DNA from 2 places in the Streptomyces sp. NPDC048604 genome. Region 2 is predicted to be linked to the other one. Evidence: riboswitches for the same ligand, from Rfam matches in the RefSeq annotation. Region 2 holds a riboswitch; the other holds the start of a gene.
The links. Region 2 has a riboswitch for glycine ahead of gcvT (glycine cleavage system aminomethyltransferase GcvT). Riboswitches for the same ligand answer to the same signal wherever they lie in the genome.
Positions count from the first base shown of each region.

Region 1: linked by a shared signal. The riboswitch ahead of gcvP (aminomethyl-transferring glycine dehydrogenase) and the one ahead of gcvT (glycine cleavage system aminomethyltransferase GcvT) in region 2 are both predicted to bind glycine.

Region 1 is NZ_JBICVX010000029.1:22,717-26,552, forward strand. Features, by position in the region: gene gcvP (aminomethyl-transferring glycine dehydrogenase) at 1-2,377, opposite strand, end outside; glycine riboswitch at 2,556-2,651, opposite strand; gene ACGFMM_RS35065 (PRC-barrel domain-containing protein) at 2,767-3,135, shown strand; gene ACGFMM_RS35070 (DNA polymerase IV) at 3,160-3,836, opposite strand, start outside.
Region 2 is NZ_JBICVX010000002.1:440,109-443,944, reverse strand. Features, by position in the region: gene ACGFMM_RS05870 (enhanced serine sensitivity protein SseB) at 1-732, opposite strand, end outside; gene ACGFMM_RS05865 (AAA family ATPase) at 881-1,546, opposite strand; glycine riboswitch at 1,688-1,790, shown strand; gene gcvT (glycine cleavage system aminomethyltransferase GcvT) at 1,956-3,080, shown strand; gene gcvH (glycine cleavage system protein GcvH) at 3,154-3,531, shown strand; gene glyA (serine hydroxymethyltransferase) at 3,544-3,836, shown strand, end outside.

The DNA of each region.
Region 1 (3,836 bases), on a different contig from region 2:
TGTAGTTCGCCGCCAGCACCGCGACCTGGGTGGCGCGCTTGAGGCCCTCGCCGCCCATCAGCCGGACGTACGCCCAGGAGATCGGCAGGATGCCGGCCGAGCCCCACGGGGCGGCCGAGATCGGGCCGACGCCCGTCTCCGGGCCGGCGGTCGGCTGCAGCGGGTGGTTCGGCAGGTACGGGGCGAGGTGCTCGCGCACCGCGACCGGGCCGACGCCGGGGCCGCCGCCGCCGTGCGGGATGCAGAAGGTCTTGTGCAGGTTCAGGTGCGAGACGTCGCCGCCGAAGTGGCCCGGCTTGGCGAGGCCGACCAGGGCGTTGAGGTTGGCGCCGTCGACGTACACCTGGCCGCCGGCCTCGTGCACCGCCGCGCAGATGTCGGCGACGTGCTCCTCGAAGACTCCGTGCGTCGACGGGTACGTGATCATCAGCACGGACAGCTCGTCCCGGTACTGCTCGATCTTGGCGCGCAGGTCGTCGACGTCGATCTCGCCGTCGTCGGCGGTCTTGACGACGACGACCTTCATGCCGGCCATCACGGCGCTGGCGGCGTTGGTGCCGTGCGCGGAGGACGGGATGAGGCAGACGGTGCGCTGCTCGTCGCCGTTGGCGCGGTGGTACGCGCGGACCGCGAGCAGACCGGCCAGCTCGCCCTGGGAGCCGGCGTTGGGCTGGATGGACACCTTGTCGTAGCCCGTGACCTCAGCGAGGCGCTCCTCCAGCTCGGTGATGAGCGTGGCGTAGCCCTGGGCCTGCTCCATCGGCGCGAACGGGTGGATCTGGCCGAACTCGGGCCAGGTCACCGGTTCCATCTCGGTGGTCGCGTTCAGCTTCATGGTGCAGGAGCCGAGCGGGATCATGCCGCGGTCCAGCGCATAGTCGCGGTCGGCGAGCTTGCGCAGGTAGCGCAGCATCGACGTCTCGGAGCGGTGCGCGTGGAAGACCGGGTGGGTGAGGTACGCGTCGGTGCGCAGCGCGTCGGCCGGCAGCGCGTCCTCGGTGACGGCGTCGAGCGCCTCGACGTCGGCGGTGACGCCGAAGGCGGACCAGACGGCGGCGAGCTGGGCGCGGCCGGTGGTCTCGTCGCAGGACATCGAGAGGTGGTCGGCGTCGACGCGGTACAGGTTGACGCCGGCCTCGCGGGCGGCGGCGAGGATCTCGTCGGCCTTGCCCGGGACGCGGGCGGTGAGGGTGTCGAAGTACGCGCCCTGGGTGAGCTGCACGCCGCCGGCCTTCAGGCCCGCGGCCAGGATGGCCGCGTAGCGGTGGGTGCGCCGGGCGATCGTCTGCAGGCCCTCGGGACCGTGGTAGACGGCGTACATGCCGGCCATGACGGCGAGCAGCACCTGCGCGGTACAGATGTTGCTGGTGGCCTTCTCGCGGCGGATGTGCTGCTCGCGGGTCTGCAGGGCCAGGCGGTACGCCTTGTTGCCGTCGGCGTCGACGGAGACGCCGACGAGGCGGCCGGGCAGCGAGCGGGCGTGCTTGTCCTGGACGGCCATGTAGCCGGCGTGCGGGCCGCCGAAGCCCATGGGGACGCCGAAGCGCTGGGTGGTGCCGACGGCGATGTCGGCCCCGAGGGAGCCCGGGGAGGCCAGCAGGGTGAGGGCGAGCAGGTCGGCGGCGACGGTGACGATCGCGCCGAGCTCGTGGGCCTGGTCGATGACCGGCTTGATGTCGCGGACCGCGCCGGAGGCGCCCGGGTACTGCAGCAGCACGCCGAAGACGCCGCGCTCGGCGAGCTCGGCGGGGATGCCGGCGGACAGGTCGGCGACGACGACCTCGACGCCGGTCGGCTCGGCGCGGGTCTCGATGACGGCGATGGTCTGCGGCAGGGCGTCGGCGTCGATGACGTACACGCCGTTCTTGACCTTGCCGACGCGGCGGGAGAGCGCCATGGCCTCGGCGGCGGCGGTGCCCTCGTCGAGCAGCGAGGCGCCGGAGGTGGGCAGACCGGTGAGGTCGGCGACCACGGTCTGGAAGTTGAGCAGCGCCTCCAGGCGTCCCTGCGAGATCTCCGGCTGGTACGGCGTGTACGCGGTGTACCAGGCCGGGTTCTCCATGACGTTGCGCAGGATGACCGGCGGGGTGAAGGTGCCGTAGTAGCCGAGGCCGATCATCGGCGCGAGGATCTGGTTGCGGTCGGCGAGCTCGCGCAGCTCGGCGAGCACCTCCGCCTCGCTGCGGGCGGCCGGCAGGCCCAGGGCCTCGGCGCTCTTGATCACGTCCGGCACCGCGGCGGCGGTGAGCTCGTCGAGGGAGCCGTATCCCACCTGGGCGAGCATCTTGGCGCGGGCTTCGGCGTCCGGCCCGATGTGCCGCTGCTCGAAGGGGATGCCCTGTTCGAGTGCGGAGAGCGGGGTGCGGTTGGCGGTCATTGCGGAGGCCTCCTGGTCGTCACGACCCTGAAGGGGCACCACGACGCGCGGGTGCCCGGACGGCCTCCCCCTCTGTCATCTCAACCTGAGAGCTTCACCGGCGCGCGCGAACGCGGCCGGCTTTCACCGTCGGTGAGAGCGGATGCCGTCGGACTCCCGCTCTGCTTTCCAGAGTGACCTCGTCCGCGCGGTACAGGGGCCTGAGAGATTCCGGGGAGGATTTGCTCCTTCGGCGCCTCCGGAAACCTCCGGAGGACTCTCCCGCGCGGGGTCGACAGCCACAGCCAGCCTACCAGCGCCATTGCGCCTCCAGATCGCTCAAGTGGCCGATATCTCGGTTGTGCACTTTCGTAGTGGTGGGAGAGCAGTTGCGACCAGCTGGAGGGACCGTGCAGACCGACATCGATCCGCGCAGCCTGATCGGCCGCAAGGCGTACGACCGCAACGGGGCCAAGATCGGCACCGTGGACGAGGTGTACCTGGACGACGCGACCGGGGTCCCCGAGTGGGCCGCGCTGCGCACCGGCCTGTTCAGCCGGGACGCGTTCGTCCCGCTGGAGAACAGCGAGCTGGCCAAGGACGGGCTCCATGTGCCGTACGAGCGGTCCCTGATCAAGGAGGCCCCGGACTTCGGCGTGGGCCGGCACCTCTCACCGGAGCAGGAGATCCAGCTCTACCGTCACTACAACATCGCTCTGCCCCCGGCGCCCCACGAGGACCGCGACTTCGGCCGTCTTGCGGGCCGGGACGACGCCTGAGCGGACGGACGGCGCCCCAGCGGACTACGGCCGCGGGACCAGCGGCAGCGGGTCGGAGGGTTCCAGGTCGGGGTCGTCGACCGGGAAGGTGCGCACGCGCCCCGGTGCGGAGCCGGGCTGCTCGAACCGCACCGTGACCCGGCCGACGCCGCTGCCCTGCACCCAGCCGGGCCCGAGCTCGGCGTGCCGAACGTCCTGGCCCGGGGACCAGTGGCGCTCCGGCGGCTCGGTCGCGGTCGGCTGCGGTGCGGCGGGGCCCGACTCCTCGGCCGGTCTCCCGTCCGCGGCGTCTGCCGCTTCCGCGGCCACCGCGGCCTCGGCCGCCTCGGCCGCCTCCGCCGCCTGTGCGAAGAGGTCCTCCTGCGTGTAGTCGGCGAGCCCGCTGACGCCGACGCCGAGCAGCCGCACCCCGCCGGTGGTGTCCACGCCCTCGAGCAGCCGGGCGGCGGCCTCCCGGACCACGCCGAGGTCGTCGGTGGGCCCGCGCAGCGTCTCGGAGCGGGTGAGCGTCGAGAAGTCGAAGCGGCGCACCTTGAGGACGATCGTCCGCCCCGAGTGCCCGGAGGCCCGCAGCCGTCCCACGCAGCGCTCGGCGAGCCGCTCCACCTCGATCCGGATCCGCACCCGGTCGTGCAGGTCCACGTCGAAGGTGTCCTCCACGGACACCGACTTGGCGTCCCGCTCGGCCACCACGGGCCGGT
Region 2 (3,836 bases):
CACGCGCTGGTAGAAGGGGCGCACCCTCGCCAGCATCCAGTCGGCCACGGGGTCCTGCGCCACGTCGAGCAGGACGATGTTCACCGGCCAGCTCACCGGGACGCGGCCGAGCGCCCGGCCGAGCGCGTCGAGCGGCGCGTCGCGGTCGACGCCGTCGTACACGGCGAGCTGGACGCCGATGAAGAGCGCGGGCTCGCCGCCCTCGACGCGGGCGAGAGCCCGGCGGGCGGTGGTGACGCTGCCGAGGGCGTCGAACTCGGCGGCCGCGGCGGAGAGGAAGTCGACCGGGTCGTCCTGCCAGTCGGGCTCGAACAGGGTGACCCGGCCGCCGGAGGCGGGGCCGTCGAGGGCGCTGCGGCCGGTGCGGCACAGCTCGGCGACGGCGGGCGGGGGCAGCGGGACGCCGACGGTGCCGCCGGGGTTCACGGCGAGGCCGAGCTGCGGGGGCAGTCCGCGGGCGAAGTCGCGGGCGGGGGCGACGGTGTACGACATGTGCGCGCCGACGCAGGCCAGGAACTGCTGCTCGGAGCTGAAGACGGGGACGTACGCGGCACCGTCTATCTCCAGGGTGGGCAGGTCGAGCGAGCGGCTCTGCGGGCTGCCGCCCTCGGGCAGGGGCACCCACACGTGGCTGCGCCCGAGGACCTCGACGAGCCGGGCCCCCGCGTCAGGGGCGCCGAGCGCGGCGGCGAGCGTCTCCTCCAGCTCGTTGCCCGGCCATGCGATGTCCACGTGCTTCCCTTTCGGCGGCGCTTCCTGCGGGCACCTTAACGTCGCGGACCGACAGCGCGGGCACGCTGCCCCCGATTCGGACGCGGTGACTTCTCCCACCAGGACCGCGCCGGGCCGCGGAGGGTTGCGCTCCGTTCCGCCCGGGTCGCTACGGCGCCGGGCGGAAGGCGATCCGGCGCAGGGCGGTGGCGGCGGGCCGGTCGAGCAGCGTGGTGGTGGCGCAGCCGGCCGGCGGGCGCTGCGACTCGGCGGCGGCGAGCAGCCGGGCGACGGCGTGGCGGTGCCGGGTGAAGGCGTAGCCGGAGACGCCCCGGCCCCGGTCGCGCTGGCCGGCGCGGGCGGTCTCGGGGGTGACGTCGAGCAGGATCAGGTGCAGGGAGCGGCCGCGCCGGCGGGCCTCGCGGGCCAGCCAGCGGCGGACCCAGCTCTGCGTGCCGCAGTCGTGGACGACCACGCTCCGGCCGGAGCGCAGGGCGGAGCGCAGTCCCGCGTAGTGCGCCAGACGTACCAGGGGGCGGTAGACGGCGTACGGCAGGAAGCCCGGCATCTTCGCCTCCCAGCGCTCACGCACGTCCTGCGAGTCGATGGCCCGGCCCTCGGCCGTCCGACGGATCAGCGTCGACTTCCCGCTGCCGGGGAGGCCGGAGACCACCACCACGTCGCCCTCCGCGAAGGCGAGCACGCGGGGGCCGCGGCCGTCCCGCTCGCGCAGATCGCGCAGGACACGGGCCGACCGGCGCCGGGCTGCGCCCCGCACCTGCTGGGCCGGTATTCCCGTTCCTGTCGCCATCGCGCCGGTTCGCTGCCAGGTCATCGCTACTCCCCCTGCCGGGTCCATCCAGGACCCTTGCCCACAAAGTGTAAAGAGACGGTAATGAGGCACAAGCGATTTGCCGATGAGATCCCGCATGCAATGATGTGCGCGCCAAGCGCACACAACCACATACCGGCCGCTCGAATCCGCGCGGGAGAGTCCCGGACCGGAGCAATCCGGACCGGGCGCCGAAGGAGCAAGACCCTCCCTTGAATCTCTCAGGCCCCGATACCGCGTGGATGAGGCAGATCTGAAAAGCGGGCCGCGTCGTCGCGGTCCCACCCAAGGTGCAAGCCGGGGATGCCCCCGGTGAACCTCTCAGGTTCCATGACAGATGGGGAGGATTGTCCTCACCCGTCATGCACGTCGTGCCCTGCACGCCACGCCCCTGGGACCCGGGAGCCACCCGATGAGCACTGCCCCCCGCCTCACCGCCCTCGATGCGCTGCATCGTTCGCTGGGCGCGACCATGACCGACTTCGCCGGCTGGGACATGCCGCTGCGGTACGCCAGCGAGCGCGACGAGCACAACGCCGTCCGCACCAAGGCCGGCCTCTTCGACCTCTCGCACATGGGCGAGATCACGGTCACCGGCCCGCAGGCCGTCGAGCTGCTCGACCACGCCCTGGTCGGCAACATCTCCACGGTCGGCGCCGGCCGCGCCCGCTACACGATGATCTGCCGGGAGGACGGCGGCATCCTCGACGACCTGATCGTCTACCGGCTCGGCGAGACCGAATACATGGTCGTCGCCAACGCCTCCAACGCGCAGATCGTGCTCGACGCGCTCACCGAGCGCGCCGCCGGCTTCGACGCCGAGGTCCGCGACGACCGCGAGGCGTACGCGCTGCTCGCCGTCCAGGGCCCGGAGTCCCCCGGCATCCTGAAGCAGCTCACCGACGCCGACCTGGACGGGCTGAAGTACTACGCCGGCCTGCCCGGCACCGTCGCCGGCGTCCCCGCGCTGATCGCCCGCACCGGCTACACCGGCGAGGACGGCTTCGAGCTGTTCCTGAAGCCGGAGCACGCCGAGGCCGTGTGGCAGGCGCTGACCGAGGCCGGCGCGCCCGTCGGCCTGGTGCCCTGCGGGCTTTCCTGCCGCGACACGCTCCGCCTGGAGGCGGGCATGCCGCTGTACGGGCACGAGCTGACCACCGCGCTCACCCCGTTCGACGCCGGTCTCGGCCGGGTCGTGAAGTTCGAGAAGACGACCAACGAGGGCCGCTTCATCGGCCGTGAGGCGCTGGAGAAGGCCGCCGAGCGCGCCGAGACCGCCCCGCCGCGCAAGCTGGTCGGCCTGATCGCCGAGGGCCGCCGGGTGCCCCGCGCCGGGATGTCCGTCGTCGTGGGCGGCGAGGTCGTCGGCGAGGTCACCTCCGGCGCCCCGTCCCCGACGCTCGGCAAGCCGATCGCCATGGCGTACGTCGACGCGGCGCACGCCGAGCCCGGCACGGCCGGCGTCGGCGTGGACGTCCGCGGCACCCACGAGCCGTACGAGGTCGTGGCGCTGCCGTTCTACAAGCGCCAGAAGTGACACTGAGCACGTCTCGTCCGGCACTCACTCCCCCGTTCACCAGCACTCCCCCGCGTACAGGAGAATTCAGGTCATGAGCAACCCCCAGCAGCTGCGTTACAGCAAGGAGCACGAGTGGCTGTCGGCCGTCGAGGACGGTGTCGCGACGGTCGGCATCACGGAGTTCGCGGCCAACGCGCTCGGTGACGTCGTCTACGCCGACCTCCCCGAGGCCGGCACCACCGTGGCCGCGGGCGAGACCTGCGGCGAGCTGGAGTCCACCAAGTCCGTCAGCGACCTGTACTCCCCGGTGACCGGTGAGGTCGTCGAGCGGAACCAGGACGTCATCGACGACCCGTCCCTGGTGAACTCGGCTCCCTTCGAGGGCGGCTGGCTCTTCAAGGTGCGCGTCGCGGAGGAGCCGAAGGACCTGCTCTCCGCCGACGAGTACGCCCAGTTCTCCGGCAACTAAGGACCCCTCCCGATGTCGCTTCTGAACACCCCTCTCCACGAGCTGGACCCGGACGTCGCCGCCGCCGTCGACGCCGAGCTCCACCGTCAGCAGTCCACCCTCGAGATGATCGCCTCGGAGAACTTCGCTCCGGTCGCGGTCATGGAGGCGCAGGGCTCGGTCCTCACCAACAAGTACGCCGAGGGCTACCCCGGCCGCCGCTACTACGGCGGCTGCGAGCACGTCGACGTCGCCGAGCAGATCGCCATCGACCGGGTGAAGGACCTGTTCGGCGCCGAGTACGCCAACGTCCAGCCGCACTCCGG